2 regions of the Peribacillus sp. R9-11 genome follow, and region 1 is predicted to be linked to the other one. Evidence: predicted binding sites of a transcription regulator. Region 1 holds the regulator's gene; the other holds the start of a gene.

Region 1 (3,404 bases):
CCGTGAAGTTTAAGCGTTCTCGAATGAGTGCTGCTCTACGGATATCCCTTTCATGGGATCTTAATGGGCCACCTGCGTATTTTTGTAAAAATCCTGACTGAGTTAATATCATCAACTCATTTAAGATACTTTTAGAAATATTTTTTATATACCCAAGATCTATACCTAACCTAACATCGGAGATACAGGTAGTTGCTTCCTTAGTCTCAATGACTCGAGCATTAGACAAAATCCCATAAGAACGGTAAACTCTATCTTCTAATTGTATGTGAGAGGTCTTCACTAATGCATCCCTTGCTGACCTTTCCTGGGCAATGATTTGTTGAACTACACTCGTTAGATCTTCAACTATGTCTCTTTCAGACTTTCCGAGCGTAATTTGATTAGAGATTTGAAAGATATTCCCTAACGCTTGACTGCCCTCTCCATAAATCCCTCGAACTACCAACCCTAATTGATTGATAGCCGGTATAATTTGATTCATCTGCTGTGTAAGGACTAGGCCCGGCAGATGCATCATGACCGAAGCCCTTAATCCTGTTCCCACATTAGTTGGACAACTAGTTAAGTATCCTCTTTCTTCATCATATGCATAGTCTATGGATTCTTCAATCCAATCGTCAAGAACATTTGCGAGCTTTAACGTTTCTTTTAGCTGCAGCCCAGACATTAAACACTGAATACGGAGATGATCCTCTTCATTGATCATGATACTTATTTCTTCATTTTCTGAGAGAAGACAAGCACCTTTTGCTGATTCATCAACTAAATGAGGACTGATTAAATGCTTTTCAACGAGAACACGCTTTTCTAGTGGTTGGATTTGGTCAATCTCTAGAAGTTCAAGTTTGCCAATCTCTGGGGTAACTTCCTCTTCAATTCTTTTTTTTACTAATTCAATGATTTCTTTAGCTTCTTCGTTAGAAAAGGAGGTAGGAAAGGTGAAATCTTTGAAATTCCTGGCCAACCGAATTCTAGAACTTAATACAATATCAATTTCAGGCCCTTCGGCACTCATCCAGGAACTCAAGGCGTTTTCTACAAACTTTTCTAAACTCATAATTCGTCGCCTCCCTCTTGTGCTTCATACCTTTTTTCAAGGGAACGAACCTTATCTCTTACTTCTGCTGCTTTCTCAAATTCCTCTTGATTGATGTGAACCTTTAAAACCTCTTTCAAATCTGAAATTTGTTTTCGAAGATAAATGGTGCCACCAATCCTTTTTGGAATTTTACCTATATGTGCAATGTTGCCGCTATGAACCCTCTTTAAAATCGGATTTAATTGATCATTGAAAGTTTTATAACATTCAGCACATCCAAATTTACCAAGGTGAACAAACTCTTTATAGGATCGGTGACAATGAGGGCAGCGCTTCTCTTCTGTCTTAGGAAATGCATTTGCCTTCGTCTGTTGAATATTCGACTCCATATTCAACAATCCTGCTAATAAATTATTTATTGAAAAACCATGTCCTCCTGCAACCATAGCCATTTCACCTTTTTCCTGAGCACATTTCTCACAAATCATAACCTCGGTTTTTTTTCCATTAATGATCTTGGTGAAGTGCAGGGTAGCAGGCCTTTGATGACATTCTTGGCAAATCATGTTCATCACCTCTGCCAGTTTTATTTATATTTTAAAGTTGTAAGCATCGCAGTTAAAATCCTTGCCCTAAGCTCATCTCGGTCGGGTAAATCTATATAAATCACCGATCTATCAATGACGCTCATCATAATCTTGGCTTCTCTTTCATTTATAACTTCTTCACTCATAAGCCGAGAAATAACACCTTCAGCCATCGATTGAGTTACCCTAGAACCAATAAGGGATAATAATTGGTTAATAAGATGCACGTAATCCTGCGATTTCACTTTCATGATCCGTATATAACCGCCGCCTCCACGCTTACTCTCTACAACATAACCTCTTTCGATTGTAAACCTGGTATTAATTACGTAATTGATTTGAGAAGGAACACACTGAAATTTATCTGCTATTTCACTTCTTTTAATTTCTAAGATATCTTTCTGACTTATTTCTAGTACTTGTTTCAAATAAGTTTCGATAATATCAGATATGTTTCTCACTCAGCCTCCTCCAATCTGACTTTGACTATATTTGACTATTATTATACAAGGAAAAATGCATTTTGCAACTTAAATGCACTCATTTAAATGTATTATCCATTTTCTCCAAATTATATGTACTTACATACCCTAATGCACACTAAAATTTAAATATCTTACTTAAATACCCTAAACAGTTAAACACAAAACCTATTTTATAATAGAATATTCTATTACGTGTATTAATTCTCCTGCCGAATCCAAACACCTGGTCAAATACAAAGAAGACCAACATCTTTGCTGATCTTTAAATCGCTATCTATTTGTAAAAGAAAAAAGACCAGCCAAGGATGGCTGATCTTTTTGAATGGCTTGGCGGCGTCCTACTCTCACAGGGGGAAACCCCCAACTACCATCGGCGCTGAAGAGCTTAACTGCCGTGTTCGGAATGGGAACGGGTGTGACCTCTTCGCTATCGCCACCAAACAATAAAGGAACGTTGTTCCTTCAAAACTAGATAATAAGAAGGTATTTCATTTTTTAAAGCGTGGTTAAGTCCTCGATCTATTAGTATCAGTCAGCTCCACATGTCGCCACGCTTCCACCTCTGACCTATCAACCTGATCATCTTTCAGGGATCTTACTAGCTTGCGCTATGGGAAATCTCATCTCGAGGGGGGCTTCATGCTTAGATGCTTTCAGCACTTATCCCGTCCGCACGTAGCTACCCAGCTATGCCTTTGGCAAGACAACTGGTACACCAGCGGTGCGTCCATCCCGGTCCTCTCGTACTAAGGACAGCTCCTCTCAAATTTCCTGCGCCCGCGACGGATAGGGACCGAACTGTCTCACGACGTTCTGAACCCAGCTCGCGTACCGCTTTAATGGGCGAACAGCCCAACCCTTGGGACCGACTACAGCCCCAGGATGCGATGAGCCGACATCGAGGTGCCAAACCTCCCCGTCGATGTGGACTCTTGGGGGAGATAAGCCTGTTATCCCCGGGGTAGCTTTTATCCGTTGAGCGATGGCCCTTCCATGCGGAACCACCGGATCACTAAGCCCGACTTTCGTCCCTGCTCGACTTGTAGGTCTCGCAGTCAAGCTCCCTTGTGCCTTTACACTCTACGAATGATTTCCAACCATTCTGAGGGAACCTTTGGGCGCCTCCGTTACTCTTTAGGAGGCGACCGCCCCAGTCAAACTGCCCACCTGACACTGTCTCCCACCCCGATAAGGGGCGCGGGTTAGAATTTCAATACAGCCAGGGTAGTATCCCACCAACGCCTCCACCGAAGCTAGCGCTCCGGCTTCTCAGGCTCCTACCTATCCTGT
Region 2 (3,404 bases), 2.7 Mb from region 1:
TGCCTAATGATTGTAAGATAGAAGCTTCATCTACGGCTGTACTTGTACCGAATCCCATTACTTTTTGTTTTTCCCCGACTCCAGCATTAGATGTCATGATAATGACGGTATCTTTAAAGGTAACAGTACGTCCCTGGCTATCAGTTAACCGGCCATCTTCTAGAATTTGTAAGAACATGTGCATCACATCTGGATGTGCTTTTTCAATCTCATCCAATAAGATAATACTGTAGGGCTTACGACGAACTTTTTCAGTTAATTGGCCTGCTTCCTCATGTCCTACGTATCCAGGAGGAGAACCAATTAATTTGGAAACACTATGTTTCTCCATAAATTCACTCATATCAAGGCGAATCATGGCTTCTTTATCACCAAATAATTCCAAAGCAAGGGTTTTCGCTAATTCAGTTTTCCCAACTCCTGTCGGACCAACGAATAGGAAAGAACCAGTGGGACGGTTTTTGGACTTCAAACCGGCACGACTCCTTCGGACGGCCTTCGCAACTTTCCTGACTGCTTCTTCCTGCCCAATTACTTTTTTCATAAGCTCCTCTTGAAGATGAAGCATTCTTTCCTGCTCATCTTCTTGCAGCTTGCCTACAGGGATTCCAGTTTTTTGTTCGATAATCTTTTGGATATCTTCGACAGTGACGTTTGGTTTAACTGAATTTACTCCAGCTTGCAATGATTTTTCCAGTTTTTCTTCTTCATCCCGAAGTACAGCTGCTTTTTCATAGTCTTCTTCATTTAGGGCCTGCTCTTTTTCCTTATAGATATTTGCAAGACGTTCTTTCATAACCTCTTCCTGTCCATCTTCAATGGTCAAGTTTAATTTAGAACCTGCCTCGTCCATTAAGTCGATTGCTTTGTCAGGTAGAAAACGGTCTTGAATGTAGCGGTTTGAAAGTTCAACAGCTGCTCTAAGCGCTTCCTCGCTATATGTGACCCCATGATACGCTTCATAACTGTCTTTTAAACCTTGCAAAATAACCAATGCTTCATCTGTTGTAGGCTCATTAACCTGAACGGGTTGAAAGCGGCGTTCAAGTGCTCCGTCTTTTTCAATTTTCCGATATTCAGACAAAGTGGTCGCTCCCACCAGCTGAAGTTCACCTCGTGCAAGTGCGGGTTTTAAGATATTCCCAGCATCCATCGATCCTTCGGCTGAACCAGCACCGACAATTTGGTGAATTTCATCAATGAATAAAATGACATTCTTTCTTTCCTGCAATTCACTGATTAATTGCTTCATTCGTTCTTCGAATTGTCCCCGGATTCCAGTGTTTGTAACAAGTGAAGCGATATCAAGCATATACACCAGCTTATTACGCAATTTAACAGGAACTGCACCTTCAACAATGGCTAGGGCAAGTCCTTCAGCAATCGCTGTTTTACCTACGCCAGGTTCACCTATTAATACTGGATTATTTTTATTACGTCTATTTAGAACTTCAATCACTCTTTTTATTTCTTCATTCCTGCCGATAACCGGATCAATTAGGCCTGCTTTAGCAGCATCTGTCAGATTCTGTCCGTACTCTTCTAATAATCCTCTTCCGCCGCTTTGTTGAGCAGGTTCCGGTTGAGGGATTTTACTATTATTAAAGGGATAAAATAAATTGTGGGATCCATTAAATTGGAAGTTCCCTAAATCTTTTCCTCCCATAGCTGCACCAAGTTTATTTCTCTCTTCTTTATAACAAGTGGAGCACAGCATAACATCATGCTCCTGACCATTCATATTTAGATGTACTTGAATATTAGCTTGGTTTACATGGCATTTTTCACAAAGCATGTAGTACTCCTCCTTAAAGTTTGTTTTTATGAATCAAATTTGACCTTCTTTGACTTTCTGATTTTATTATACATTGACCTTCTTTGACTTTCAATAATTTTGACTGGAAATTCTTTTGGATTGTTTTCTCAAATTTTTTCTATTGATAACAGCCATATCGGTAATTCATCTTCAGAAATTGGTTGCAATTTCCTTATAAAGATAATGATAAATATATCGGAGAAAAAGTATATTGTTAATAGTGAAAATAAAAAATTTAAACAACATTATTTTGATTTTGATGTAAAACATCAAGATTTAGCATCCATTGAGATTATCTTGAGTTTTTGCATCAGAACCGATTTTCTTATAATTTTTTCGCCATTAATCATACTTTTGTTCTCATACTGTATTTATGATTAATAACCAATACTCTTCAAATAAGCCAAACTCTGGCTAACATCTGGTAGACTATTATCACAATTTCTAGGATCACGCTCTTGCTCTACAGTAATGTGCCCGTGATAATCGATTACTTTAAGTAACCTATTAATGGATTTATAGTCAATGATGCCTTTTCCGATTGGGCACATAACTCCCTTGCTACATACCTCAAAAAAGCGGATACACTCAGTCATTATTTGTTGATATTTATCTAGATTAATATCTTTAAAATGTATATAATCCAGTCTATTTGCACAGTCCCTAAGCCACTGTACGGGGTCCATCTTTGAATAATAAAGATGTTCTGTGTCAAGGCAAAGTCCTGAAATTTTATGTGGAATATCCTGCATATGTTCCTTTATTTCATCTTCAAATTCGATAGCCACCAGCATGAGGATGGACTACCGATCGTACTCCATATTTTGTCCATGCATGCTCTGCCAATATCCGGATATGAGTCATCATATTGTTCCATCCCTCTGGAGATAAGCGTTTTGCATCATCTGGGTGACCAGCTGTGTAATCCCTTTCATCATGTCCCCAATCAATTAGTACAGGATAAGGTGTTGGAAATTGCTGTCCTTCTTCATGTATCGAAGGAGGAAGTTTGATAATTAGAGAACAAATGTCATCAACTTGGCGCACTAAGTGTTCCAAATTCGAATCTGCTACCAAATTATCAAAATATCTACGTAATTCATTAGAACGACTCCCTTTTTGTTATAATCCTTTAATAGTTAATAATTCCACATCTTTTGAAATGGAAATATTACCGTAATCCTCTGCGAATTCAATAATCTTTTCCATGTCGCTTTTGGTAAATTGGGTCTACACGTTCACTTCTGTTTTGTTTAATTTTCTTCATCTGATATTCTCCTTTTTGTGTTATATAGTATCTATAAATACTGAGTGTAAAAGTCAGTAGAAGTTACACACTTTTTTTAAATAATTTCACTCCGTCATTATATTGAAAAAAATTAAAAAGTAAGGACGCTTAACCATATATGAATAAATTTATTTTTTATAAAGGTTGCTAGCTACAATTTGGTGAATTAGTATTAAAGTATCAGAATATTTAGTATATTAGGAGGGGTTACTATGAAACCAATAACGACTATGGACTTACAATTGTTAGCAGATGTTCTTAGGGAGAATAATTGTACAAGTTTAATTCGTGCGATTGCCG

The links. Region 1 encodes CtsR, which represses protease genes until heat stress. Its sites were predicted from a motif close to ATGGTCAATAAAGGTCAAACA; they were not measured.
Region 2: the regulator CtsR is predicted to act here: its motif matches at 1,832-1,852, upstream of RE409_RS13585 (ATP-dependent Clp protease ATP-binding subunit).

Annotation. Positions count from the first base shown of each region.
Region 1 covers NZ_CP133763.1:102,610-106,013, reverse strand. The annotation lists gene RE409_RS00560 (protein-arginine kinase McsB) at 1-1,060, opposite strand, end outside; gene RE409_RS00555 (protein-arginine kinase activator protein McsA) at 1,057-1,608, opposite strand; gene RE409_RS00550 (CtsR family transcriptional regulator) at 1,629-2,090, opposite strand; rRNA gene rrf (5S ribosomal RNA) at 2,440-2,555, opposite strand; rRNA gene RE409_RS00540 (23S ribosomal RNA) at 2,617-3,404, opposite strand, start outside.
Region 2 covers NZ_CP133763.1:2,767,563-2,770,966, reverse strand. The annotation lists gene RE409_RS13585 (ATP-dependent Clp protease ATP-binding subunit) at 1-1,795, opposite strand, end outside; gene RE409_RS13580 (sugar phosphate isomerase/epimerase family protein) at 2,194-2,604, opposite strand; gene RE409_RS13575 (hypothetical protein) at 2,588-2,875, opposite strand; gene RE409_RS13570 (hypothetical protein) at 3,317-3,404, shown strand, end outside.